One region of the Afifella aestuarii genome, then DNA from elsewhere that is predicted to be linked to it. Evidence: riboswitches for the same ligand, from Rfam matches in the RefSeq annotation. Region 1 holds a riboswitch; each other region holds the start of a gene.

What was found. Region 1 has a riboswitch for thiamine pyrophosphate ahead of thiB (thiamine ABC transporter substrate binding subunit). Riboswitches for the same ligand answer to the same signal wherever they lie in the genome.
Region 2: another riboswitch for thiamine pyrophosphate. It lies ahead of EO094_RS04420 (ABC transporter permease); the one in region 1 lies ahead of thiB (thiamine ABC transporter substrate binding subunit).
Region 3: another riboswitch for thiamine pyrophosphate. It lies ahead of thiM (hydroxyethylthiazole kinase); the one in region 1 lies ahead of thiB (thiamine ABC transporter substrate binding subunit).

Annotation. Positions count from the first base shown of each region.
Region 1 covers NZ_SAUF01000005.1:168,831-178,349, reverse strand. The annotation lists gene EO094_RS15010 (ATP-binding protein) at 1-1,221, shown strand, start outside; TPP riboswitch at 1,577-1,677, shown strand; gene thiB (thiamine ABC transporter substrate binding subunit) at 1,773-2,750, shown strand; gene thiP (thiamine/thiamine pyrophosphate ABC transporter permease) at 2,726-4,384, shown strand; gene thiQ (thiamine ABC transporter ATP-binding protein) at 4,381-5,109, shown strand; gene EO094_RS14990 (GAF domain-containing protein) at 5,461-6,483, shown strand; gene adh (aldehyde dehydrogenase) at 6,576-8,096, shown strand; gene adhP (alcohol dehydrogenase AdhP) at 8,175-9,206, shown strand; gene EO094_RS14975 (DUF779 domain-containing protein) at 9,280-9,519, shown strand, end outside.
Region 2 covers NZ_SAUF01000001.1:947,468-956,986, reverse strand. The annotation lists gene rpoH (RNA polymerase sigma factor RpoH) at 1-678, shown strand, start outside; gene EO094_RS04430 (DMT family transporter) at 733-1,677, opposite strand; gene EO094_RS04425 (DMT family transporter) at 1,688-2,632, opposite strand; TPP riboswitch at 2,753-2,864, shown strand; gene EO094_RS04420 (ABC transporter permease) at 2,897-3,655, shown strand; gene EO094_RS04415 (ABC transporter substrate-binding protein) at 3,701-4,639, shown strand; gene EO094_RS04410 (hypothetical protein) at 4,691-6,400, opposite strand; gene EO094_RS04405 (adenylosuccinate synthase) at 6,442-7,737, opposite strand; gene serA (phosphoglycerate dehydrogenase) at 7,978-9,519, opposite strand, start outside.
Region 3 covers NZ_SAUF01000001.1:1,635,871-1,645,389, reverse strand. The annotation lists gene EO094_RS07720 (OmpP1/FadL family transporter) at 1-291, opposite strand, end outside; gene EO094_RS07715 (sulfurtransferase) at 787-1,788, shown strand; gene EO094_RS07710 (YeeE/YedE family protein) at 1,829-3,031, shown strand; gene EO094_RS18410 (hypothetical protein) at 3,039-3,188, shown strand; gene EO094_RS07705 (TRAP transporter substrate-binding protein) at 3,196-4,281, opposite strand; gene thiD (bifunctional hydroxymethylpyrimidine kinase/phosphomethylpyrimidine kinase) at 4,278-5,084, opposite strand; gene thiE (thiamine phosphate synthase) at 5,081-5,734, opposite strand; gene thiM (hydroxyethylthiazole kinase) at 5,731-6,552, opposite strand; TPP riboswitch at 6,608-6,718, opposite strand; gene EO094_RS07685 (Lrp/AsnC ligand binding domain-containing protein) at 6,817-7,053, shown strand; gene EO094_RS07680 (DMT family transporter) at 7,066-7,992, opposite strand; gene EO094_RS07675 (xanthine dehydrogenase family protein molybdopterin-binding subunit) at 8,056-9,519, opposite strand, start outside.

The DNA of each region.
Region 1 (9,519 bases):
TCGGCCTCCCTGTTCGTCACGGTGAATTTTGCGGCCGTCCTTCTGATGGGCCAGCTCGTCGTCCGCGAATACCAGCGCCGCTGGGCCGTGGCGGCGCATAACGAAGCGCAGGCCCGCCTGGAGGCGACCGCCAACAACGCCCCTGGCATCCTCTTTCAAATCTCCCGGGACGAAGATGGACAGCTGGAGGTGCGCTATGTCTCCGATGGCGCACGGCGCATCCTCGACATCGCCCCGGAAAGCTTCGTCGAGCATCCGGAGAAGCTCGCAAGGCTTATTTCCCGGCAAGACGCCGAAAAATTGCAGCTCATTCTCGAAGGTTCGGCGGAAACCCTGGAGCCCTGGTCATTCGAGGCGCAGTGCATGCATCCCAAGGGCCACGTCCTTTGGATGCGCGCCACCGCAGAGCCCCGCGGCTACGGCAAAGACGAGATCATCTGGGACGGTTTCGTCTACGATATCACCGAGCAGAAGCGCTCCGAGCAGATGAAGAACGACTTCATCTCCACCGTCAGCCACGAATTGCGCACGCCCCTGACCGCGATCCACGGCGCGCTCGGCCTGGTGGCGGCCGGAGGCGCCGGAAAGCTCAGCGCCAAGGGCAACAATCTCGTATCGATCGCCTATGCCAACAGCGCGCGGCTGGTGCGTCTCATCAACGACATCCTGGACATCGAGCGGATCGAATCCGGAAGGATGCCCTTCGACATAAAACCCCTCGCGCTTCGCCCTCTCGTCGAGACAACGGTGGAATCGCTGCGCGCCTACGCGGCCGAACACAAAGCGTCGATCGAGATCGACGACACGGCGCCCGGGCTCGTCTGCCTCGCCGATCCCGATCGCCTCAGCCAGGTGCTCGTCAACCTGATGTCCAATGCGATCAAATTCTCGCCGCCGGAGGGAACCGTTCGGATCCACATCGCGCTGCGGGCCGGCCGCACCCGCATCTATGTGAGCGACGAGGGGCCGGGCATCCCGGAAGAATTCCACGACCGCATCTTCAACAAGTTCGAAAGGGCCGATTTCTCCGACAATCAGAAGGTCGGCGGCACGGGTCTCGGCCTTTCCATCACCAAGGCGATCGTCGAGCACCTCAACGGCGAGATCGACTTCCGCAGCACAGAAGGCGGCGGAACGATCTTCTTCGTTGACCTGCCAAGTTTTCCTGCCATGCAGCAGCTCGGTGCAGAGCGCGACAGCCGCAAGCTGGCAAGCACCTGATTATCGTCTTCCCGACCCCAATGGAAGACAAGCCGCATGGCGAAACGTCTCCGCTGAGACGCTTTAATCGCGCCACCCAAATCGGTTTGCAGGTCCGCCGTCTCCCCGAACCGAATCTGACGTGAAAGGGAAGGCGCCGAGCCCCAACTCCCGCACGCCGTTGGCAAATTCCCCGGTATCCATCGACTCCTTCGCGACTCGCGGACGTCAGATGGGTCATCGGCGTCAGCACATCGGAGAGATTATGGATCGGGTGCTCGTCATTGGGGGGACCTTGGTCGTTTAGATCGAGGTCGCCAAGGCCCAGATCATCGCTCGATGCTTGTCGGGCCGGCGCATTTCCACTACGTCTGAAGACGCTCACACGGGGTGCCCAAAAGGGCTGAGAGGCTTATCCGCCAACCCGCTGAACCTGATCCGGCTCGCACCGGCGGAGGGATGGAGAGCTTTCGTTGCCGCGAATGCGCCCCTTCCCGCTTTCAAACGACAAGGAGGCGCCCTTGGGCTCGCTGCAATCCCCTTCCATCTTCATAGCATCAGCCGTCGCCGCAATGTTCTTCGGCGCAATCACACCCGCCGCAGCGCAGGAGGAGAAGCCCTCGCTGACGGTCTACACCTATGAGAGCTTCGTTACCGATTATGGGCCGGGGCCGCAGATCAAGGCCGGTTTTGAGGCGGTTTGTGGCTGCACGGTGAAATGGGTCGGGCTGGAGGACGGCGTTGCGATCCTCAACCGTTTGAAGCTCGAAGGTGCTTCGACATCGGCGGAGGTGGTGGTCGGGCTCGACACCAACCTGATCGCTGAGGCCAGGGCGACCGGGCTCTTCGCACCGCATGGCACCGACACATCTGCGGTCGACGTGCCCGGCGGCTTTTCCGATCAGGTTTTCATACCCTACGATTACGGTTGGTTCGCCGTCGTCTACGACAGCGAGGCGATCGATGCCCCTCCGCAAAGCCTGGAGGAGCTGGTCAGCGGCGATCCGGAGGAGAAGATCGCCATCGAAGATCCTCGCAGCTCGACACCGGGTCTCGGGCTGCTCCTGTGGATGAAAAAAGTCTATGGCGACGGCGCCGAGGCAAAATGGCGGGAGTTCTCCGAGCGTATCCTGACGGTGACGCCCGGCTGGAGCGAAGCCTATGGGCTCCTGACGAGCGGCGAAGTCCCGATGGTGCTGAGCTATACCACCTCGCCCGCCTATCACCTGATCGAGGAGGAGAGCGACCGCTACCACGCGGCAGCCTTCGATGAGGGCCATTACATCCAGATCGAGGTCGCCGGCCGCATCGCAAGCTCCGAGCACCCAGATCTCGCCCGCGACTTCCTCGCTTATCTGATCTCACCCGCGGCGCAGAACGTGCTGCCGACCACCAATTGGATGCTGCCGGCCGCAGAGACCGCCTCGCCGCTGCCCGGCGCCTTTGAGCAGTTGGTGACCCCGGACAAGACCCTGTCTTTCGATCCCCAAACGGTAGCCGACAGCCGACGCGCCTGGACGCAGGAATGGCTGCAGGCGCTTGGCCGCTGAGGCTCTCCGCGCGTCCGATGACAGGTTCGACAGATCGACGTTGGCGTGTCGCGGCAGGACTTGCCGCCGTTGCCGCGCTCGCCGTGTTTTTGGGCGGTGCATGTTTCGCCTTGCTTACCCAAGCCGATGCGGCGCCGGACCTTTTTGCCTTGGCATCGGACCGCTATTTGCGGGGAGTGGTGCTGTTCACGCTGGAACAGGCGGCCCTTTCCACCCTCCTTGCCGTGGCCGGTGCCCTGCCGCTTGCAGTCGCCTTGCACAGGGCGCGGTTTCCTGGCCGCGGCCTTGTCCTGCGTCTTTTCCTCCTGCCGCAAGCTCTGCCGGTGCTGGTCGGCGCCTTGGCGATCATCGCGGTGTGGGGCCGCAACGGCGTCGTCTCGGATCTGGTCGCCACTCTCGGTTTCGATCGCCTCAACGTCTATGGGCTGTCCGGCATCCTGATCGCCCACACCTTCTTCAACCTGCCGCTCGCCGCCCGACTGATGGTCGCCGCACTCGACGGCGTGCCGGCGGAAAGCTGGAAGCTCGCCGGGCAGCTTTCTCTCACGCCGCTGACCACCTTCCGCATCCTCGAATGGCCGGCAATTCGCACCGCGCTGCCCGGCGCGACGAGCCTCATCTTCATGCTCTGCGTCACCAGCTTCACGCTGGTCCTCACGCTCGGCGGCGGGCCGGGTGCCACCACCCTGGAAGTCGCGATCTACCAGGCGCTGCGCTACGATTTTGATCCGGGTCTCGCGGTTTTCCTGGCGTTGATACAGATTGTGCTGACCGGCCTTGCGGTCGCCATCACGCTGCGGCTTGGCCGGACAACGGCCGGCGGCTTTACACTCGGGCGGCGGGCACGGCGCTACGACCCTCACCAGGGCTTCGTTCGCGCGCTCGATCTCGCGGTTCTGACCGTGGGGATCGCCTTCGTCCTCTCGCCGTTCATCGCCACGATCGTCGCCGGTCTGCGCTCCGATCTGATCGCACTGCTGGCCGATCCAAACGTCCAACGGGCCGCGATGACCAGCGGCGTCGTGGCGATCGCGGCGGCGACCCTCGCCGTCTTGCTCGCCGCGCCTCTCCTCTTGGCGCGGCAGGCATTGGAACGATCTTCCTCTTCAAGGGGCCGCGCAGCCTGGCGCGGGCTCTTCGAACTGTCGGGCAGCCTCGTCCTCGTGGTGCCGCCGATCGTCATCGGCGCCGGCTGGTTTCTTCTGCTGCGACAGGTGACCGACGTTTTCGCGGCGGCACCTTTCGTCGTTGTCGCCACCAATGCCGTAATGGCGATGCCGTTTATCGTGCGTATTCTCGCACCGGCGCTTGCCACCTCGGCACAGCGACACGATCGCCTTGCCGAGAGCCTGGGACTCTTCGGGCTGGCGCGGCTGCGCCACGTCGAATGGCCCGCTCTGAAAGCGCCGCTGGCCCTCTCCTTTGCCTTTGCGCTCGCCCTCTCCCTCGGAGATCTCGGTGCGATGGCGCTTTTTGGCAGCCAGGATTTCATCACCCTGCCCTATCTGCTGCTGCAGCGCATGGGCAGCTATCGCACAGCCGACGCAGCCGGACTGGCGCTGCTGCTCGGTGTCTTATGTCTCGCCCTGATGGCTCTCGCGGAGCGTGGGTTTCGCGGGGAGGAAGGTCGATGAGCGCCCTGCCCGCTCTCGTCTTGGACGGCCTAGAATACACCTATGAAAGTGCCCCGATGCGCTTCGACCTCACGGTGACGCCTGGCGAATGGCTGGCGATCATCGGCCCAAGCGGTGCCGGCAAATCGACCCTCCTCGACATCATCGCCGGCTTTCTCGTGCCCGAGCGCGGCCGGGTGACGATCTCCGGCGCCGACATGACGGGCGTGCCACCCTCGCAACGCCCGCTCAGTTTCGTGTTTCAGGAGAACAATCTCTTTGCCCACATGAGCGCCAGGCAGAATGTGGGGCTCGGAATTTCTCCGAGATTGCGGCTAAGCCCGGCCGAGCGGCAGCGCGCGGCAGAAGCGCTGGAGGCCGTCGGCCTTGTGGGCTTCGAAGATCGCAGGCCGGGGGAGATGTCCGGCGGCGAACGCCAGCGGGTCGCGCTGGCGCGCGCCTTTGTCCGCCAGCGCCCTCTGCTCCTGCTGGACGAGCCGTTTGCCGCGCTCGGTCCCGCCCTACGCCGTGAAATGCTGGCGTTGTTGCGCGATCTGCGGCGTCGGAAGGGAACGATGACGGTGCTGATGGTGACGCATCATCCCGAGGATGCCCTGGGCTTCGCCGACAACGTCGCCTTCCTCGACAAGGGGCGTTTCGTCACCGTTGGGCCGACCGAGGAAACCCTGTCAGCTTCGGGCATTGCCGCGGTAGAGAGCTACCTCGGAACGCGCGCGCTCTCTTAAACGCGGCATGCTGCAATGCGGCGTCAGGCCAGGCAGAAGCGTGCCGGGGCCGAGGACGAGACGGGGCAGATCGAAGCGCCAAGTCGGCACGTCGTTCTTGGATGGCAGCGAACGCTGCTCATACGCATTTTGCACTCTCTTGCGTTTGCCGCCACATTCATCGAATACTCTCGTCTTACAAAATACGAAACGCCACAACAATCATACCAGGCGCAGTCAGGCGATTGCCCTAGTCGTATCTCTAAATACACAAGGAGAACGCAAGAACCTAGAATCGGACGATGCGCCTAAACAAGCCGAATACAAAAACCGGTCCGGGCGCATCGAAACCCCAATGGGAGGAAACTTGGGATGTCCGAGACTTGTGCCCACGTCGATGTGGTTCACTCAGCGATCACGGCCGGGGCTGCCGCGCAATCGCCGATGGTCGCCTCCTGGAGCCGCTCGGCGCGTCTCTATGGGCTCGACCCAGCCAACCGGCACCCGCCTCACCGGCTGACGGCGAGCGAATTCGCCCTGGTGCGCGAGCGGATGGAGCCATGGATTCGCGCCGCCGAAGCCAGTCTTGATCAGCTCTTCAGCGCTGTCGGCGCAGCAGGGTGTTGCGTGCTCCTTGCCGATAGCGACGGCGTGCCGGTCGAGCGTCGCGGCGAGGCTGGCGACGATGCCATCTTCGACGAGTGGGGATTATGGCCGGGCGCGCTGTGGAGCGAGGCAACGGAAGGCACCAACGGCATCGGCACCTGCGTCATCGAGCGCCGCCCCGTCACCGTGCACCGCGATCAGCACTTTTTTGCGCGCAACGGGGCGCTCGGCTGCATGGCGGCCCCCATCCATGACCACAACGGCGAACTCGCCGGCGTTCTCGACGTCTCCTCCTGCCGCACCGATCTCACCGAGACCTTCGCGGGGCTTATCGCTCTCAGCGTCCGCGAAGCGGCACGGCGGATCGAAGCCGAAGCCTTCCGGCGCACGTTTGCGCATGTGCGGATCCTCGCCGTCTCGGGGCTGGAGCACAATCCGGCGGCTCTCGTCGCGGTGAATGCCGACGACCTCGCCGTCGGCGCATCGCACAGCGCCCGCGTGGCCTTGGGGATCAAAGGCAACCTCGCCAAAGCGCCCGTGCCGGCCTCCGATCTCCTGAGCATCCCGGGTGCGGAGAGCCTGGAGGATGCGGAGCGGGCCGTTCTTGCCCGCGCTCTCGCCCGCACCGGCGGCAACGTCTCCGCGGCGGCGCGCATCCTCGGCATTTCGCGCGCGACCTTCCATCGCAAACTCGGCGCAAAACGGCTGGAGGCGGCGACACAAGATCCCGCGGCTTCCTGTCGCATTCCTGCGACAGATGCAGCCTCTCTCCCGCTGGAGGGGGGCTGACAGACCTCCAGGCGACATCGATCCTGTTGTCCAGGGCGCCCGAGAGGAAACGCTTTTCTCTCGCCAAGAGCGCCCGCTTAGGGAGAACAGCAATGGATCAACTGGAACGGCCGTTCGGCGAAACGCGGCTGCCTTTCGCCACACGCTACGACAATTACATCGGCGGCAAATGGGTGGCGCCGAAGTCGGGTCGGTATTTCGACAACGTCACGCCGATCACCGGCCAATCGCTGTGCGAAGTGGCGCGCTCGGATGCGGCAGACATCGAGGCGGCGCTGGACGCCGCCCATGCCGCGAAAGACGCCTGGGGCAAGACCAACGTCGCCCAGAGGGCCTTTATCCTCAATCGCATCGCCGACCGGATGGAGGAGAATCTCGATCTCCTCGCCACCGCAGAGACGTGGGACAACGGCAAGCCGATCCGGGAAACGACGGCCGCAGACCTGCCGCTTGCGATCGACCACTTCCGCTATTTCGCCGGCTGTGTGCGGGCGCAGGAAGGCACGCTCTCCGAAATCGATCACGAAACGATCGCCTACCATTTCCACGAGCCCTTGGGTGTCGTCGGCCAGATCATCCCGTGGAATTTTCCTCTCCTCATGGCCGTGTGGAAACTCGCTCCGGCGCTCGCCGCAGGCAATTGCGTGGTGTTGAAGCCGGCCGAGCAGACGCCCGCCTCGATCATGGTGTTGATGGACGTCATCGGCGACCTGCTGCCTGAGGGCGTGCTGAACGTGGTCAACGGCTTCGGGCTCGAAGCCGGCAAGCCCCTCGCCTCCTCCAACCGCATCGCGAAGATCGCGTTCACCGGCGAGACGACCACCGGCCGGCTGATCATGCAATACGCCAGCCAGAACCTCATCCCAGTGACGCTGGAGCTTGGCGGGAAGTCGCCGAACATTTTCTTCGACGACGTGTGCGCGGAAGACGACGATTTCTTCGACAAGGCCATCGAAGGGTTCGTCATGTTCGCCCTCAACCAGGGTGAAGTCTGCACCTGTCCGTCGCGGGCGCTCATCCAGCACTCCATCTACGACCGCTTCATGGAGCGGGCACTGGAGCGCGTGAAAGCCATCAAGCAAGGCAATCCGCTCGACCCGGAGACGATGATCGGAGCGCAGGCGTCGAGCGAACAGCTGGAAAAGATCCTTTCCTATATCGACATCGGCAAACAGGAAGGCGCCGAAATCCTCACGGGTGGTGAGCGCAACCATCTCGGCGGCGAGCTGGAAGGCGGCTATTTCGTCCAGCCGACCGTGTTCCACGGCAACAACAAGATGCGCATTTTCCAGGAGGAGATCTTCGGTCCCGTCGTGTCGGTGACGACCTTCAAGGACGAGGAAGAAGCGCTGCATATCGCCAACGACACGCTCTATGGCCTGGGCTCCGGCGTGTGGAGCCGCGATATGAACCGCTGCTACCATTTCGGCCGCAACATCCAGGCCGGGCGCGTCTGGACCAATTGCTACCACGCCTATCCGGCCCATGCGGCTTTCGGCGGCTACAAGCAATCGGGGATCGGCCGAGAGACCCATTCGATGATGCTCGACCACTACCAGCAGACGAAGAATCTGCTCGTCAGCTACAATCCCAAGAAGCTCGGCTTTTTCTGAACGAGCCACCGACGAGGGCCCGGCGACTTGGGGGCCGCCGGGCTTCTTTTCCAAGACAAAATCCAAGGGAGGAAGACAATGGCGAAGACCATGAAGGCCGCAGTCGTGCGCGAATTCGGCAAACCGCTGAGCGTGGATGAGGTGCCGGTTCCCGAACCGGGGCCAGGACAGATCCAGGTCGCGATCCAGGCCTCAGGCATCTGCCACACCGACCTTCATGCCGCGGAGGGAGACTGGCCGGTCAAACCGAACCCGCCTTTCATTCCAGGCCATGAAGGCGTCGGCTATGTCTCCGGTGTCGGAGCGGGCGTCACCCGCGTCAAAGAAGGCGACCGGGTCGGCATCCCGTGGCTCTACACGGCCTGCGGGCATTGCGAACATTGCGTGGGCGGCTGGGAGACCTTGTGTGAATCCCAGCAGAATACCGGCTATTCGGTGAATGGCGGTTTTGCCGAATACGTGGTGGCCGACCCCAATTATGTCGGGCACCTTCCGGATGATATCGGGTTCACCGAAATCGCTCCAATCCTGTGTGCCGGCGTGACGGTTTATAAGGGTCTTAAGATGACCGATGCCCGCCCCGGCAACTGGGTGGTCATCTCGGGCATCGGAGGCCTTGGCCACCTTGCCGTCCAATATGCCAAGGCGATGGGCTTCAACGTCGCCGCGGTCGATATCGACGATCACAAGCTCGATCTCGCACGAAATCTCGGCGCCACGCTGACGGCGAATGCGGCCAAGGAGGACGCCGCCGCAAAGATCAAGAAGGAGACGGACGGGGGTGCACACGGTGTTCTCGTCACGGCCGTCAATCTGAAAGCCTTCGAGCAGGCCGAGAACATGGTCCGCCGCGGCGGCACGATCGCAATGAACGGTCTGCCGCCAGGCTCTTTCCCAATCTCGGTCTTCGACATGGTCCTGGCGGGCATTACCGTGCGCGGCTCGATCGTGGGGACCCGTCTCGACCTTCAGGAGGCGCTCGATTTTGCCGGGCACGGCAAGGTCAAATCGATCGTCAATCCGGTGAAGCTGGAAGACGTCAACAGCGTCTTCGAGAAGATGCACAAGGGCCAGATCGACGGCCGGGCGGTCATCGAGATCGCCGCCTGAGATACGACACGGAGGGGCGGTCAACCTGCCCCTCCCTTCCCTCCATTCTTCGAAAGACCGCGAGGCGAAAGCCGTGGGTACAGTCTCCGCAACACCAGCGGCCCGGAGCCTTCTGAGCGAGATCATCGCCGATCACGGGCCGGTCCTCTTTCATCAATCGGGCGGTTGTTGCGATGGCTCTTCGCCGATGTGCTACCCGGTGAACGGGTTTCTAATCGGCGACAACGACGTGAAACTCGGCGAGATCGACGGCATGCCCTTCTATATCGGCGGGGCGCAATACGAGCGCTGGAAGCACACCGATCTCGTCCTG
Region 2 (9,519 bases), on a different contig from region 1:
TCGGAAGGCAATGTCGGCCTGATGCAGGCCGTCAAGCGCTTCGATCCGGACAAGGGCTTCCGCCTCGCCACCTATGCGATGTGGTGGATCCGCGCCGCGATCCAGGAATATATCCTGCGCTCATGGTCGCTCGTGAAGATGGGCACGACGGCCAATCAGAAGCGGCTCTTCTTCAACCTGCGCAAGGCCAAGAGCCAGATTTCGGCGCTGGAAGAAGGCGACCTGAAGCCCGAGCAGGTGGCAACGATCGCCAAGCGTCTCAATGTGAGCGAGGAGGAGGTCATCTCCATGAACCGGCGGTTGTCCGGTGATGCCTCGCTCAACGCGCCGATCCGCGCCAATGAAGGCGAAGGCGGCGAATGGCAGGACTGGCTGTCCGACGATGAGACGGAAAGCCAGGAGACGAACCTCATTGCCCAGGACGAACTCCAGCAGCGCCGCGCCATGCTGAAGGACGCGATCGAGGTGCTCGACGAGCGCGAACGGCGGATCTTCGAGGCGCGTCGTCTCTCCGACGAACCGCTGACATTGGAAGAGCTGTCGGGCGAGTTCGGCGTCTCGCGCGAGCGTGTGCGCCAGCTCGAGGTCAGGGCCTTCGAAAAGGTGCAGAAGGCGATGATCCGCGCCTCCAAGGAACGCGACCGCGGCGCCCAGCAGCGCCTCCTCGCCGACGCCTGAGGCGGAGCACCCGCCCAAGCGCTTAATCGCGCCGCGCTTCACCCGCCAGGCGCGTCAACCGCCCCGCAACCGCCGCAGGGCCCGTCCGTCCATGACGACGAGCCCTGCGCCGATCATCGCCATGCCGGCGAACTGCCCCGCCGACAGGCTTTCTCCGAGAAGCACGACGCCGAGCGTCACCGCGCTCACCGGCACGAGAAGCGTGACGAGCATCGCGTTCGTGCCGCCGGCGCGCGCCAGAATCCGGAAAAACAGCACATAAGCTAAGGACGTGGACAGAAGTGCCAGGCCGAGGATCGAAAGGATCGCGGCCATGCCGGGCATTGCCGTGGCGAAGGGCCGGTCGATGAGAAATGCGACCGGAACCATCAAAAGGGTCGATGCGGAAAGCTGCATCGCCGCCGCCACGACGGGATCGGTCGCCCGAAATCCCTTTCCGACGACCGCCGAAAACCCATAAGACGTCGCCGCGGCAAGCATCGCCAGAACGGCCAGAAAATCAGCCGTCAGCCCGCGCAGGGCCGGCAGGCCGATCATCACGGCAACACCCAGAAAACCGAGAACGACGCCCGTGACCTTGTTCGTCGTCATCTTCTCGTCGGCCGTCAGAACATGCGCGATGAGAACGGTGAAGATCGGCGTCGTCGCGTTGAGGATGGAGGCCGCTCCCGCACCGATTTCGACGGTCGCGAAGGTGATCAGTGAAAACGGCACGGCGTTGTTGAGAAAACCCATCAAAAGCGCGCGCAGATAAATACCACCCCGGCTCGGCAGGCGCCGCCCCGAAGCGATGATGACGACCCAGAGTGCCGCAGCCGCGATGCCGACGCGCAAGAGCACGAGCGTGAAGACCGGCACCTCCGCACCCGCGACGCGCATGAACAGGAACGAGCCGCCCCAGAGGAGCGACAGAAGGAGAAGAAGCGTCAGGCTGCCGAGATCGAGAGAAGCCTCCGCTGGCGCGGCGCGAGAAGATGTGGGGAGGGTTTTGGCGTCCATGTGACGAGCCCTAAGAGAGGCTTCTCTCCGGCTCCACCCGATTCTTGAGGCGCTGCCTCCGGCTCGCCAGGAAGACGCCGCCGAGAATGCACACGCCGCCGAAAGCGTGGGCGTAGGTAAAAGTCTCGCCAAGAGCGAAGACGGCGAGAATGGCGCCGAAGAACGGCACCAGATGGAAGAAGGGCCCCGCCCTGTTCGGACCGATGAGATCGACGCCCCGGTTGAAGCAGATATAGGCGAGCACTGAGGGAAAAACGGCGACGTAGAAGAGCGCGGCAAGGCTCGCTGCATTGATGTCGATATGGCCGCCACGCAAAAGATCGAGCGCGCTTGCTGGCAGGAGCATGATGGCGCCCCATCCGATGGTGATCGCCAGGAAGCTCAGCCAGTGAAGAGGCGGCCGCCGCTTCAAAAGCGCGGAATAGGTGGCATAGATGACGACGTCGATCAGCATGATCACGTCGCCCGGATTGAGCCGCAGATGCGCCAGCACCTGCAATTGCCCGCGCGAGACGATGACCACGACGCCGATGAGGGAGACGACGATCCCGGCAAGCTGGCCGAAGGTGAGCCGCTCGCGGAAGAGCATGAAAACGACGAAGGCGATGGCGAGCGGTGTCGTCGCCTGCAGAAGCACGACATTGAGCGCCGTCGTATATTCGAGAGCCCAGTAGAGAAGCGTGTTGAAGAGCGTGATGCCGCACAAAGCCATCAGCGTCAGCACGCCGAGATGACGCTGGATCACCGGCCAGTCGGCGCGCAGAGCCTTCATGGCGAAAGGCAGGATCAACAGCGCAGCCCCACCCCAGCGCAGCTGCGCGAAAAGGATCGGTGAGAAATCATCGATCACCGCCCGCGCGACCACCGCATTGCCGGCCCAGAAGAGCGAGGTCAGCGTCAAGAGCAGATAGGGTTGATCGAAAAGCCAACGCAAAGGGGCAAAGAGGACACGCATTTCCCCGCCTCTATTCCTCTGCGGCAAATTTGTCATCCACCGGGACCATGGATGAGCGCCCAAACGCGCCCCAGTGGCGGAGTGAGACGGCTTGCAAGCCTCGGCCGGAGAGTTATGGTGGACGCTTCCGAGGGGTGTGCGGACAAACCGCGCTGAGATGGCCGTGATGGCGGCCGGACCCTTTGAACCTGATCCGGGTCATGCCGGCGAAGGGACGGGCCTCAGTCTCTCCAGCACGCATGATCTCTGCCATGAAAGGGGCGCGTGCTGGCCATTCTCGCAATCCGTCTCGCGATCGCGATCGCACTCCTCGCCATCTGGGAAGGCCTCGTGCGCGCAACCGGCGTACCGCGCTTCATCCTGCCGGCGCCGAGCGATCTCGTGACGGCTTTCTCCGCCCTCCCCTTCTATTATCTCGGCAATGCCGCCGTCACCGCGACGGAGATCGTGGTCGGCCTCTTCGCCGGAGCGCTGGTCGGCGCATTGACGGCGATCCTGGTCGTTGCCTCTCCCGCGCTTGAAAGGCTCGCCATGCCGATCCTGGCGGCGAGCCAGGCGCTCCCGGTCTTCGCCATCGCGCCTCTTCTCGTCATCTGGTTCGGCTTCGGCATGGCGTCCAAAGTCGTAATGGCCGGGCTCATCATCTATTTTCCGGTGGCCACCTCGTTTGCCGATGGTCTGAAGCGCACCGATCCGGGCCTTCTCGATCTCGCAAGGCTCAACCGCGCCTCCAGGCGCGACACCTTCCGCTACATCCGCATTCCCGCGGCCCTGCCCGCCCTCGCCTCCGGGCTCAGGGTCGCCACCGCGATCGCGCCGATCGGCGCCGTCGTCGGGGAATGGGTCGGCGCCTCGGCTGGCCTCGGCTTTGTCATGCTGCAGGCCAATGCCCGCATGCAGACCGACCGCGTCTTCGTCGGCCTCTTCCTGCTCGCCGCCATGGCGATCCTGCTGCGCGCCCTGATCGACCTCTTCCTGCGCCGCCTCCTCGGCTGGGTGCCGGGAGAAGCGAGCATCGCCTGACGATCCGCCTAAACCCGACATGATCCGAAAAGAGAGGAAATGACCATGCTCGACCGCCTGCGCCTGATGCTTCTGGCGCTCATCTTGACGGCATCGCCCGCCGCGGCCGCGGACCACCTGACCGTGCTGCTCGATTGGTTCGTGAACCCCGACCACGCGCCGCTCGTCGTCGCGCAGGAAAAGGGCTATTTCGCCGAGGAAGACCTCGATGTGGAAATGATCCCGCCGGCCGACCCGAGCGCCCCACCCCGCCTCGTTGCGGCAGGTGAAGGCGATGTCGCCATTTCCTACCAGCCCAACCTCTATCTTCAGGTGGCCGAAGGATTGCCGCTGGCGCGCTTTGGAACGCTCGTCGAAACGCCGCTCAACTCGCTCGTGGTTCTGGAAGACAGCGATGTGACGACGCTCGCCGATCTCAAGGGGAAGACGGTCGGCTTCTCGGTTGGAGGCTTCGAGGATGTGCTTCTGAAGATGATGCTCGGAGAAAGCGGCGTGACCCTCGACGACGTCGATCTCGTCAACGTCAACTTCGCACTCTCACCGGCCCTTCTCGCAGGACGCGTCGATGCCGTCATCGGCGCATTCCGCAATGTCGAGCTCAACCAGCTCGACATCGAAGGCAAGCCCGGCCGCGCCTTCTATCCCGAGGAGCACGGCGTGCCGCCCTATGACGAGCTCATCTTCATCGCACGCTCCGACAAGCTCGACGACGACAGGCTGCCGCGCTTCCTGAAGGCGATCGAGCGCGCCACGCTTTATCTGACCAACCATCCCGAGGAAGCCCTCGAGATCTTCACGAAAGCACATCCCGATCTCGGCGACGAACTCAACCGCCGCGCGTTCATGGATACGGTCGCCCGCTTTTCGAAAAGCCCCGGCGCCTTCGATGCCGGCCGCTATCAGCGGTTCGCGGAATTCATGAAGGATCAGGGACTGATCGAGACTGTGCCGGAGCTGGAAAGCTACGCCCAGGCCGTTCGGTAAAGGCCCGTTCAGTGAAAGCCAGTTCGGTGAAAGCCAGTCAGGCTGGGGCGATCAGGAATCGCCCCAGCTCTGCATCACATTCTCAAACACCTTGTCGCCCGGAATACCCTTCTCGAAGGTGATCAGGGCCCGCTTTCCGCCCTCAAACAGGATCGGCAGGTCGAACCAGGAACCGCTGCGAAGAAGCTCCAGATTCCGCTCCACCTGATCGGGCGTATCAGAAAGCGCGATCCAGTAGAGGTCACCGGTCACGTCGACGGCAGCGCCTGCGAGCGGCTGTCCACGCGCCTGCTCGTTCGGCTTCATCACCAAGGCCGGAACACGCTGCACGACCGCGGTGTCGTCGAGCGTCCCGGAGAAGGCGATCTCGATGAGATGGCTCGCCGGCAGGGCAACGTCGTTGTTCTTGGAAATGGTGATCGTGACCTCGGCCTCACGCTCCGGCACGTCGATCTTCGCCTGGATGGCAGAGCCTCCGTCGTCGCGCTTGACCGTCGACCACGACACGGCGCCGTTCACCGCCTTGCCGGCGGCACCGTCTTCGCCCTGCTCGTAGAAGATCGCCCTTTGCCCGACGAGCGAACCGCTCGCGGCCTGTCCCGCGGCATTCCCGCTGGAGGGCGCCGTCTCGGAGAGCTCGTCCGGCGTTCCCGGCGGCGTCTCGTCTGCCGGCAGGCCCGCGCCATCTGATTCGCCTGTGTCGTCCGGCAGACCTTCGTCGCTGGGCGCACCGTCGAGAGGCGCATCCATCGGCTCTTCCTGGCTCGTGGAAGGTCCGGCATCGGGCGTCTCGGCTTCCGGCCCGGTGAGGAGACGATCCTCGTCCTTGCCTTCCACGCGTTCGCCCTGGCTCTCAATGAGGCCCGTCAAAGGCGACGAGGACGTGTTGTCCTCGGCGTTCCCCGGAGCCGTTCCCTGTGCCGTCTCGTCGGAGGAAACCTGGCCGGAGATATCGTCATACGCGGTGACGATCGTATCCCATTGCGAATAGACGACCGCTCCGATGCCGAGCGCGATCAACAGAACCAGAACGGTCGCGATCAGCGCCGGCGCCCGCGATGTCCGCACCTTCTCTGAACCATCGTCATGGCGCGGCGCCGCAACGGCCTCGTCCCTAACCTCGTCTCTGGCTTCGCCCTTGGCCTTGGGCTTCTTTTCCTTCTTCCAACGCGACTTGCGGGCAGAAGGCGTTTCGTCCTCGACACCGGCGCCATCGATCCGGGCGTCGTGGGGGTAATCGTCTTTGCCCTCGGACGTCACATTCGGCACGGGCGCGCCGGCGGGGCCGGCCCCGGCCGCAGCATCCGGCCGCTTCGGCTCCCGGCTTCCCGCGAAATCGCCGCCAGCAGCACCGCCCCCAACAGAGCCGCTTCCACGAAGGTCGCGCTCCCCATATTGCGGCACGGCCCGGGCGTGCGGCGGCTCCGCCCGAGGCGCCTCTTTTGCAGGAGGCGGGGGCGGAGGTGGCGGCGGAGGAGGAGGTGGTGGCGGAGGGGGTGGAGGCGGCGGTGGTGCCGGCTCCTCGTCGGGCTCCTGGACACCGGCACTCTCGGCCGCGAAATCTTCCTCCACGACGGCAATCGCATCTTCGAGCGCCGCATGATGCCCTTCGATATCTTCGGGGGGCAGCGGAGGCTCCACGGCGGTGAGCTGGCGCGCCAACGCAGAGCGGGCGCGGTCATAGACCGCCTGGCGCATGTCCGGCCCGTCATCGGGAAGACTGGCGATGGAGCGTTTAAGGATCGCTACGTAATCGGGCATAACGCTTGAAGAACTGTGTAACCGTGGATTAACGGCAAGGCTTAGTCCTGAAATGGATCACGGACAAGGATCGTATCGGCTCGTTCCGGACTCGTCGACAGAAGAGCGACCGGAGCTTCGATGAGTTCTTCGATGCGCCGGACGTATTTCACCGCCTGAGCGGGAAGATCGACCCAGCTTCGTGCGCCGGCTGTCGATTCCTGCCAGCCTTCGAGGCTTTCGTAGATCGGCTTTAACCGCGCCTGGGCCGCAGCGCCCGCCGGCAGCCAGGACACGCGGCGGCCATCCACCTCGTAGCCCACGCAGACTTTGATCTCGTTCAGGCCGTCGAGCACGTCGAGCTTCGTCAAGGCGATGCCGTCGATGCCGGAGACCTTGACCGTCTGGCGCACGAGCGCCGCATCGAACCAGCCGCAACGCCGCTTGCGGCCCGTGACGGTGCCGAATTCGCGGCCGCGCTCGCCGAGGAAATTGCCGATCTCGCCTTTGTCTTCGGTCGGGAACGGCCCCTCCCCGACCCGGGTCGTGTAGGCCTTGGTGATTCCGAGCACGTAATCGAGCGCCGAAGGCCCGATCCCCGACCCGGCCGAGGCCTGTCCCGCCACCGTGTTCGAGGAGGTGACATAGGGGTAGGTGCCGTGATCAATGTCGAGGAGCGCGCCCTGCGCCCCCTCGAAGAGAATGCGATCGCCCGCCTTGCGCCGCGCATCGAGCAATGCCCACACGGTATCGCAGAACGGGATGACCCGTTCGCGCACTTCCTCGAGCTCGGCAAGAATGTCCTCGCGCGAGACTTCCGGCTCGCCGAGGCCTTTCAGAAGCGCGTTGTGGTGGACGAGAAGCCGATCGATTTTGGCCGGCAGCGTCTCGGGTTCGGTAAGGTCCATGACCCGGATCGAGCGCCTGCCGACCTTGTCCTCATAGGCCGGCCCGATGCCGCGCTGGGTCGTGCCGATCTTCGCCTCGGGCGCGGCGGCATTCTCCCTGAGCCCGTCGAGACGACGGTGCAGCGACAGGATGAGGGCGGCATTATCGGCGATGCGGAGCGTCTCGGGCGTCACGGTCACACCCTGCTCGGCGAGGCGGTCGATCTCCGCAATCAAGGCGTGCGGGTCGAGCACAACGCCGTTGCCGATGACGGCAAGCTTGCCCGGTCGCACCACTCCGGAGGGCAGCAAGCTCAGCTTGAACGACACGCCATCGATGACGAGCGTATGACCGGCATTGTGGCCGCCTTGAAAACGCACCACCACATCGGCGCGCTCCGACAGCCAGTCGACGATCTTGCCCTTACCTTCGTCGCCCCATTGCGAGCCGACAACCACCACATTGGCCATGACACGAGGCCTTTCTGCGTCCAGCGTCTTTCAGGAATTCCTACCGCGAGTGCCCTGCTTTGGCCCCTTCCGTCAAGCGTTGCAGCGGATGGCGGCCCTGTCTGAGGTGCAGGGCATGGCGGTGAGCGCCGCCCGTGCCGGGGCCTGCGGGCAGCAAAAGAGCCGGACCCCGCATAGCGGCGCCGGCTCTCGCATGATGGCGGCCGGTCAGGCCGGCCGCCGATCGGGCATCGAAGCGCGTCAGAAGACGAGCGGCTTCACCTGCTGCACGTTCTCGATCCGGTTGATCGCCTCCATCAGCTCCGGCGAGATCTTGTGGTCGACCGAAACGAGGGCGATCGCGTTGCCGCCCTCGAAGTCGCGGCCGAACTGCATGCGGGCGATGTTGATGCCGTTCTCACCGAGGAGCGTGCCGATTCGGCCGATGAAGCCCGGCCTGTCGTTGTTGGTGATGTAGAGCATCAGCTCCGACAGCTCCGCCTCCATATTGATGCCCTTGATCTGGATGATGCGGGGCTTGCCGTCGGCGAAGACCGTCCCGGCGACGGAGCGTTCCTGCTTGTCGGTCACGACGGTGAGGCGGATATAGGTTTCGTAGGCACCGTGCTGTTCGCGGCGCGTCTCTTCCACCTGAATGCCGCGCTCCTTGGCGGCGGCCGGCGCGGAGACCATGTTGACGGACTGCAGCAGCGGCTGCAGGAAGCCCGTCAGCGCCGCAGAGGTCAGCGCCTTGGTGTTCATCTCCGCAACCGTGCCCTCATATTCGATGCGGACCCGGCGCACGCCCGTCTCCGTCAGCTGACCGGCAAACGAGCCGAGCTGTTCGGCAAGCTTGACGAAGGGCGTGAGCCGCGGCGCCTCTTCGGCCGAAATCGACGGCATGTTGAGGGCGTTCGTCACCGCACCGGTCGTCAGGTAATCGGCCATCTGCTCGGCGACCTGCAGGGCCACATTCTCCTGCGCTTCCATCGTGGAAGCTCCAAGATGCGGCGTGCAGACGACATTCGGCGCACCGAAGAGCACGTTTTCCTTCGCCGGCTCCTGGGCGAAGACGTCGACGCCCGCAGCCGCCACCTTGCCGCCGTCGAGCGCATCGCGCAGCGCCTGCTCGTCGATCAGCCCGCCGCGCGCGCAATTGATGATGCGCACGCCGTCGCGCATCTTGGCGATCGCATCGGCATTGATGACGTTGCGCGTCCGGTCGGTCAGCGGCGTGTGCAACGTGATGAAATCGGCACGCCGGAACAGCTCGTCGAGCTCGACCTTTTCGACACCGAGATCGGCCGCCCGGTCTTCCGACAGGAACGGGTCATAGGCGACCACGCGCATGGAAAGCCCGAGCGCCCGGCGCGCCACGACGGAACCGATATTGCCGCAACCGATGATGCCGAGCGTCTTGCCGGTGATCTCGACACCCATGAACTTCGACTTTTCCCATTTGCCGGCCTGGGTCGAAGCATCGGCCTTCGGGATCTGGCGGGCGCAGGCGAACATCATGGCGATCGCATGCTCGGCCGTGGTGATGGAATTGCCGAAGGGCGTGTTCATCACGATGATGCCCTTGGCCGTCGCCGCCGGGATATCGACATTGTCGACGCCGATGCCGGCCCGTCCGATGACCCGCAGCTTGTTGGCAGCGGCGATCACCTTGTCGGTCACCTTGGTGGCGGAGCGGATGGCGAGACCGTCATACTCACCGATGGCGGCGATCAGCGCATCCTTGTCCTTGCCGAGGGCAGGCTGAAAATCGACGTCCACTCCGCGGTCGCGAAAGATGGCGAC
Region 3 (9,519 bases), on a different contig from region 1:
ATCCCCTTCGTTCTGCGGGAAGGGCGAGAGAATATCGACATCCGAGCGCGGCGCGATATAGGAAATCACGCTCTCACTCTGGAAGCCCATGACGGCGCTCAGTGTCGCCGGGTTCCAGAACATCGACGACAGGCTGCCGCCCGCTGCCATGCCGGCAAAGGCCATACCCTGACCATAAGCACTCTGCTCGCGCAGCGCGAATGCGCCTGCATGCGCCATGCTGCTCGCTGTCACCGCGATGAGTGCGGCGGCGGCCACGCTATGGCCGAGATGCCTCTTCAGTTTGTGCATTCGCTCCCTCCCCCGATTCGTTTGGCTCACATGTGGCAGCACTAAGCCATGCGTCTTTAGGACAAGCAATCGCGGAACGCCGACACCGGACGTGCTCCGCGTCTTCGGTAAGCGATTGTGACAAAACCGCCACGATTGCCGTTGCGGAAGTGTAGTGAAACAGTATTTCTTGGATATCTCCGCCTTGAGCTCCGCAGATCTCTAGATCGCGGCCGGAAACTTCCCACACATACAGCCGGGCTCCGAAAAGCCAGAAGTGCGCCGACGAAGCTCCGCTCGGAATGCCTCGCCAGACGCGAGCGAATAACATTCTCCCGATCGTCCACTCGGCAGGACAGAGATGCGCTCTGTCGCCGCAAGGCGCATCGGCATGCTTTGGGAGCAGCCTGTCTCCGCCCTACATTGAGAACCGTTCTCAGTTTCCGTCATCACGGATGACGCTGGTGGCGCCACTCTTCCCCCCGGGTCGGCGCCACGTCACATTTCGGAGGTCGCATGACCCATCATCGTCTTTTCGGCCGGCTGGTTCCCGTGGAACTGGCAGCCGCCATCATTCTCACGGCCGCAGCCTGCTTCAGCTTTGTCGGGCACGCCCACGCCGCCGACGTTCCCGGGCCTCTCGTGGACGTCGACTGGCTCAAGACCAATCTCGACCAGCCAGATCTCGTCGTTCTCGATACGAGGGGCGAGGCGGACGGATCCGATCCCTATGCGGAAGGCCACATTCCGGGCGCCGTCCACGCACCCTATCCGGGCGGCTGGCGCGCGACGCGTGACGGCGTTCCCGGTCAGCTTCCGGAGCTTTCAGCTCTTGAGAAACATATCGGCAGCCTGGGGATTTCCGGCGACGAGACCATCGTCATTGTCCCGGCCGCGTCGAGCTCCAGCGAGTTCGGCGGCGCGACGCGCATCTATTGGACGCTCAAGCTCGCGGGCCTCGATCACCTCGCCATTTTGAATGGCGGCTACCGCGCCTGGAATGCCGATCCGAGCACGACGCTTGCGACGGATACGCCCGAAATCGTTGCCGCCGACTTCAAGGCGCAACTGCGGCCGGAACTGCTCGTCTCGAGCGATGACGTCCGTTCGCATCTCGATGACGGCTCCACCGTTCTCCTCGATGGACGTCCGGCCGAACAGTTCAAGGGCAAGGAAAAGCATCCGGCCGCGAAGCGCTTCGGTCATCTTCCGGGCGCCGTCAATCTCGACCAGTCGGTCTTCTTCGATCCGGCGACGGGAAAGCTCGTGCCGCAGACGGTCGCCGCATCGCTCCTGCCGGAGGCTGCGGCGCAGTCGAAGGCCGAGGTGGTGAGCTACTGCAACACCGGGCACTGGGCCTCGATGAACTGGTTCGTCCTGTCGGAAGTTCTCGGACACAAGAACGTGACGCTCTACGACGATTCCATGGTGGGTTGGACGGAAAATCCCGACAATCCGGTCGAGAGCGAGCGCAGCCGCCTCGACGACATCAAGGCCTGGTGGAACGGCAACGGCTAAGCCTGCCGTTTCCTGTCCCTGTCATAACTTGAGAGATTGAATGTCCGTCTCAGCTGAAACGGCGCGGGGGAGCGGTGCTCCCGCATCCGCTGCCGAAATCGTCGCCGCGATCGACCGCTCCGCCCTCGCCTTCGCGGCGGCCGCCCTTCTCCTCGGCACCCTGATCATCGGCTACGAGGTCTCGCCAAAGATGGCCTCGCTGTTTTTGATCGGAGCCGGGCTTGGCGCCGCACTCCTTCATGGCGCCTTCGGGTTCACCGCCGGATGGCGCAATTGCGTCACGAAAAGCGATGGGCGCGGGCTCCGGGCTCAGCTCTGGGTCATCGCCTTCACGGCACTCTTTTTCATCCCGTTGATCAACGGGATGGTGCCCGGCTTGACCGTCCAGGGTGCAATCGCGCCGGTCGGCACCTCGCTCATTGTCGGCTCGTTCCTCTTCGGCCTCGGCATGCAGCTCGCCAATGGCTGCGGCTCTGGCACGCTTTTCACCCTCGGTGGGGGCTCAGGCCGGATGCTGATCACGCTGGTCGCCTTCATCATCGGCTCGGTCGTCGGTTCCGTTCAGCTCCCCTGGTGGCTCGACCAGCCGGGCTTCGATCCGGTCAACCTCGCCGAGTTCCTGACCGTGCCGGGTGCGCTGATCGCGATCTTTGTCGGCCTTGCGCTCGTCGGCGCCCTTACCTTCGCCATGGAAAAGCGGGCGAACTTTATGGCCCCGGCCAGGAAGCCCGGGCATTTCTGGCGCGGACCCTGGCCGCTTCTGTGGGCCGGTGGCGCACTCGTCGTGCTCAACCTGTTGACGCTCCTCATCGCCGGCCATCCCTGGACGATCACCTATGGTTTCGCTCTGTGGGGCGCGAAGGCGGCACAGGCGATCGGCATCGACATGTCGGCTTATGAGTTCTGGCAATGGCCGAAAGGCGATCAGGCGCTGCACACCTCGCTTCTCGCAGACGTCACCTCGGTGATGAATATCGGCCTGGTGCTGGGCGCGATGGCGACCGCCGCACTTGCGGGATCTTTCGCCAAGGCGCCTCTGCCGAGTGCGAAATCCGCGCTTGCCGCCGTCATCGGCGGCCTTTTGATGGGCTACGGCGCCCGCCTCGGCTTCGGCTGCAACATCGGGGCCTTCCTCGGCGGCATCGCCTCGGGTTCCCTGCACGGGTGGATCTGGTTCGCCTCGGCCTTTCTCGGCACTCTGATCGGCATCCGGCTGCGGCCTGCCTTCGGTCTGGCGAATTGAGGCGGTGATGGCGCGTTATCTTCTTTTCGGCTTCGTGACACTCGGGCTCCTGCTCGTTCTTGCCGACCATCTCCTGTCACCGCCTCTGCATCAGACGGGAACGAGCGACGTCGTCGCCTGCGCCCCCTGCGGCGCGCCCTGTCCGTCGACGCGATAAAACTTGATCAACGGCGGGCGGCGAGAAGCGCCGCCTCGCTCACTTCCGACCAGGGCTGCATCCGCGCCCGCGCCGAGCGGTAGCTTTCAACGATCTCGGCCTGCACGCCGCCGGCGTCTGCAAGCTCGTCGAAGACCTCGTCGGACGCCTGGCGCGCTGCAGCCAGGAAATCGTCGGGAAACCGTCTGAGCACCACACCCTTGTCCTGCGTGAGCTGTTCCAGAGCCCTCGCATTTTCCCATTCGGCCTCGCCCAGGCCGCGAATGTTCTCCACCGCAAGGACATGGCGCACGATCGCCTTGAGATCGCCCGGCAGCTTCTCCCAGGCGGAGATCGAGACGAGGCCCTCGCCGGTTCCGTTCGGCTCGTGAAAGCCCGGCCAGTAATAGTTCTTCGCAACCTGCCAGAATCCCATGGCAAGATCGGACCAGGGCCCCAAAAACTCCGTCGCGTCGATCGTCCCCGACTGGAGCGCCGGCAAAATCTCCGATGCTGGCAGCGACACGGGCGTTGCCCCGAGCCGGCGCGCGACCTCACCACCGAGGCCTGGCATGCGAATTTTGAGGCCTTTGAAATCGTCGAGCGAGTTGATCTCGCCGCGATACCAGCCGCCCATCTGAAAGCCGGTGTTTCCGGCCATGAACGGCTTCACCCCGAACGGGCGATAAAGCTCGTCCCACAGCTCCTGACCGCCGCCATGGTCGATCCAGGTGATATGCTCCAGAGGGGTCAGGCCGAAAGGCGCCGCGGTGAAGACTGGAGCGACCTTCGCCTTGCCGGCCCAGAACAGAGAGGCGGTATGCGCCATCTCGGCTGTCCCTTCCGACACCGCATCGAACACGGCAAGGGCCGGGACGATCTCGCCCGCAGCATGCACCTGCACGATCATGCGTCCGCCGGACGCGAGCTCGATATCACGTGCGATCCGTTCCGCCGAAACGCCGGGGCCCGGCAGGTTCTTCGGCCACGACGTGACCATCGACCATTCGATGCGGCTTTGGGCGACTGCCGGTCGGGCAAGTGCGCCAGCGCCTGCAGTCGCCGCCCCTCCGGCGAGAAGGCCGCGCCGGCTGAGGCCGTGGCCAGAGCTCACCCATTCCTCCATTGCCGGTAGAAATGGTGAACCGGTCCATGCCCCTTGCCGACCTCCAAAAGGTCCGCATTGACGATGGCGTTGTGGACATAGGCCTTGGCGGCATCGACCGCCTCCGGCAGGCCGAGCCCGTTGGCAAGCCCCGCCGCAATCGCCGAGGACAGCGTGCAGCCGGTACCGTGTGTATTCTTGGTGTCGATGCGCGGCGCGCTGAACCAATGGGCCTCGCCTTCGAACCACAACAGGTCCGCGGCTTCATCGCCATTGCCATGCCCGCCTTTGAGAAGGACCGCCCCGGCGCCGAAATCGGCAAGCGCCTGCGCCTGGCGCAGCATGGTGTCGGAATCGTCCGCAGGCTCCTCGTCGAGCAGGCGGGCCGCTTCCATCAGATTGGGCGTGATCACGGCGGAAAGCGGGAAAAGCCTCTCGCGCAGGCTCGTCACGGCCTCATCGGCAATGAGCGGATCGCCGGAAGCGGCCACCATCACCGGATCGAGCACGACGGGACCGGGCTCCCACCGCGTCAGCCCCTCGGCCACCGTCTCGATGACCGCCGGCTTCGAGAGCATGCCGATTTTGGTCGCGCCGACGGCAAGGTCGGAGAAGACCGCATCCATCTCGGCCGCCACGAAATCCGCGGGCACGTCGTGAATGGCCCTCACACCGCATGTGTTCTGGGCGACCAGCGCCGTGATCACCGTCGCGCCATAGACGCCAAGGGCGGAGAAAGTCTTGAGGTCGGCCTGGATGCCGGCGCCGCTGGTCGGGTCTGTGCCTGCAATCGAAAGTGCGATGGCCGTCATTGTGTGTCCTTCGCTGTACGAATTTCTTCAAGAAGCGCCTGGGCGGCGGCTTGTGGATCGTCGGCCCCCATGATGGCGGACACGACGGCAACGCCCTCGGCCCCGGCAGCGATGCATTCGGCGGCATTGGAAGCGCCGATCCCACCGATAGCAACGGAGCGAAGCCCGACCGCTCTTGTGACCGCAGCAAGCCCCTCCAAGCCGATGGCCGCTCCGGCATTGGGCTTGGTGGCCGTCGTATAGACCGGTCCGACCCCGATATAATCGGCGCCGGAAAGAGCCTCTCGGGACGCCTCATGTTCCGCCGCATTGCCCACGGAAATCCCGAGGATGCGTTCTTCGCCGATCAGCCGCCGTGCATCCGCGCCGTCCATGTCGCTCTGACCGAGATGCACGCCGTCAGCCCTGGCCGCGAGCGCGACATCGATGCGGTCATTGACGATGAGCGGCACGCTCATCGGCTCCAACAGCGCCTTCAGGCGACGCGCAATGGCAACGAGTTCACGCGTGCCGGCGTCGGGATCGCGCAGCTGCACCAGCGTCACACCGCCTTTGACGGCCGCAGCGACCGTCTCGAAAAAATCGCGCGGACCACAGAGCTTCGGATCGGTGACGAGATAAAGCGAAAGATCGAAGGGATGACGCATCATTTCGCCTCCCCGCTTCCAGCGCCAATACCGGAATGAGCGGCAAGAAGATCCTTGTCCATGCGGAAAAGCGCGTCACAAAGCTCGGCCGGAAGATGACCAGGCCCGTTGCCGCATCGCTCACCAGCGATCCGGCCGGCAGCGGCATAAACGGCAAGCCCGGCGGTCGCCGCTTCGAGCGGCGGCCGCACGGCCGAGAAAGCGGCCACACAGGCGGAAAGCGCACAGCCGAGGGCGGTCGAGCGCGGCATGAGATCATGCCCGCCGGTGATCGAAACGACCTCATCGCCATCTGTCGCGTAATCCGTGGCGCCAGTCACGGCAACGACACTTCCCGATGTCCGCGCCAGCGCCTTCGCCGCCGCAACGGCCTGATCGGAGGCGGCAAGAGAATCGACCCCCCTGCCGAGTGCCCCAGCCTCGCCTGCGAGGCTCATGATCTCGCTCGCATTGCCGCGCACGATCGCGGGTCGCAGGGACAGAAGTGTGTTCGCGGCTTCGCTTCGAAATGGCGTCGCGCCCGTCGCCACCGGGTCAAGCACCCAGGGCTTCTGCTGCTCCCCCATGGCCTCGGCGGCTTTTTTCATGGCGCGCAGCCAGGCGGGCGACAACGTGCCGATATTGACGACGAGCGCATCCGCAAGCTTGGCGAAATCACCGACTTCTTCCTCGGCATGCACCATCGCAGGCGATGCGCCGAGTGCGAGAAGCGCATTCGCGGAGACGCTCATCGAAACGAAGTTGGTGATGTTTTGGACGAGAGGCCGGCGCGCCCGCAGATCCGTCAGCGCCGCAAAGACCTCGTCGATCGTCATAGGCATGAAATTCTCCCACTTCGGACCCGGCCCGAAGCGGAAGCAAATGAACGACGAGGATTTCTCGGCATCATCCCATCCCTCCGCCGGTGTTAACCGGATCAGGTTCGAGGGGTTGGCCGGATCGCCTCTCAGCCGCCTACAGATTGCAGCGGCACCCCCTGAGACGTCTTCCGATCTAGTGGTCTCAGAACCGCTTTGCAAGCATCGGCCGCTTGGCCCTTGCCGCGACCGGACAGTTGCGGTTTTCTCCGCGCCAAGGAGACAGCCATGACCCCGTTTTTCGTACTCATCAAATGCCAGCTCGGCCAGGCCTACCAGGTCGCCACCGCCCTGGCCGACGCCGAGATCGCGTCAGAAATCTATTCCACAGCAGGCGATTACGACCTTCTCGCAAAGTTCTATCTGAGCGCAGACGACGACATCGGCCGCTTCGTACAGGAAAAGGTGCACGTCATCGAAGGCATCCAGGACACCAAAACGATTCCCACCTTCAAGGCGTTCTGAGGCTCATCCGCCTCACCCCTGCGGCGTCGACAATTTGCGCATCTTTCGCCGCTCCAGCCCCAATTGATGCTCGCGGTAGATGATGAAGATGCCGGCAGCGATGACGACCGCTCCGCCCACGGCGACGTTGATTCCGGGAATTTCATTGAAGAGCAGATAGCCGGCGATCGTGCCCCAGATCATCGAGGCATACTCGAAAGGCGCGATCGTTGACGTCTCGGCATAACGATAGGCGGCCGTCAGGGTGATCTGCCCGAGGCCACCGAAAAGCCCGCACAGGATGAGAAGGATCATCTCTTCCGTATCGGGCATGACCCACCCGAACGGGATGGTGAAAAGCGCCACGACCGTGCACGTGACGGAAAAATAGAAGACGATGGCGGAGGTCGATTCCGTCGCCGTCATCTTGCGGATGAGGATCGCGACCACCGCCGTCAGCACCATGGAGCCGAGCGCGCAGAGCGAGCCGACGAATTCCCGCCCGCCGAGTTCACCGCTTGAGAGGAGATCGAAGCGCGGCCACAGCACGATCATGATGCCGACGAAACCGACAGCAACGGCGGTCGAACGATAGATGCGCACCGTTTCGTGCAGGATCAGGGCGCCCAACACGACGATCATCAAAGGCGCACCGTAGCTGATCGCCATGGATTCGGGCAGAGGCAGGCGCTGGACGCCGGCGAACCACAGCATCATCGTGGTCACCCCGACGAGGCCGCGACGGGCATGGCTCCAGGGATCTTTGGTGCGCACGGCCTCCTTGAGCTTGTTCTGCCAGGCGAGCATGCCGAGGAGCGGAACGAGCGCAAATGCGGAGCGAAAGAAAACGATCTCGCCGGTCGGCACGCGCTCGCCGACGAGCTTGATGCAGGAAAGCATCAGCGCAAAGGCAATGGTCGAGCTGACCTTGAGAATGATGGCGCGGGTCGCTGTGGTCACGATTGCCCACCGCCTCGGCTCTGCCGCGCGTTACGCCGGCAGTCCGCTACGTCTTTGGTCACCCTAGCCTCGTTGTCCGGGGAGCGCCGCCTTTGCGGCTTGAATGGCATTCCATACCCGCAGCGGTGTCGCCGGCAGGTCGAGATGGCGGATCCCGTACTCTCGATAAAGCGCATCGACAACGGCATTCATGACCGCGGGCGTCGCGCCGATCGTTCCCGCCTCACCCGCACCTTTGATGCCGAGGGCATTGTGCGTCGAAGGCACGTTGCGCGTCTCGAAATGGAAGGAAACCGTGTCCCATGCGCGCGGCATGGCATAATCGCTGAAGCTTGCGGTCAGAAGCTGCCCGTCTTCGTCATAGACCGTGTTCTCCAGAAGCACCTGGCCGATGCTCTGCGCCACACCGCCATGCACCTGGCCCTCGAGCAGCAGCGGATTCACGCTCACCCCGAAATCATCGACGATGGTGTAGCGTTCGATACGTGTGCTGCCCGTCTCCGGATCGATCTCCAATTCGCAGACATGCGTGCCGTTCGGATAGGTCGCTTCCGCCTGTTTGAACTCTCCGATCGCCGTCACCTCGGCGCGGTCGCCCGCTCTGGCCGCGAGATCGGCGAAAGAAATCGCCCGGTCGGTCCCGACGATCCGCGCCTCTCCGGCGGCAAGCTCGATATCGCCCGCAGCCGCTTCCAGCGCATCGGCAGCCAGATCCTTGAGCTTTTCCGCAAGATTGTCCGATGCGATCCGCACGGACGGACCACCGAGCGGGATGGAGCGTGAGCCGCCCGTGCCGCCGCCCGTTTCCAGCGCATCGGTATCGCCCTGATGCACCCGGATCTGATCGAGATCGAGGCCGAGCCGCTCGGCCACGAACTGGGCATAGGCCGTGCGGTGTCCCTGTCCGGTCGCCTGCGTGCCGATGAAAAGCGCGACATGGCCGTCGTCTTCGAGCACGATTTTCGCCGGTTCGGAGCCGGCAAAAGCGCAAGCCTCCACATAGCTCGCCATCCCGATGCCTCTGAGCCGTCCGCGCGCCTTGCTCTCTGCGGCGCGCGTCTCGAAACCGGCGTGGTCCGAGACCTCCAGCGCCCGATCCAGGTGCCCAGCAAATTCGCCTGTATCATACAGTCGTCCGGTGACGGTCTCGTACGGCAATTGCTCCGGCCGGATAAAGTTGCGTCGCCGGATTTCGTCTGGAGCCAGACCCACCACGCGGGCGGCCTCGTCGATCAGCCGCTCCAACAGGAACGCCGCTTCGGGACGCCCGGCACCACGATAGGCGTCGACCGGCACGGTATTCGAATAGACGCCTTTGACGCTCACATGGGCGATGTCGATGTCATAAAGCCCAGTCGTCATCGAGACCCCGACCCAAGGAATATACGGCCCGAACTGCGAGAGATAGGCACCCATATTGGCCGTGAGATCGACCTTCATGGCGAGGATGCGGCCGTCTTGATCGAGCGCCATCGCCGCCTCCGCGATGTTGTCGCGGCCTTGCGCATCCGACTGAAAATGCTCGTT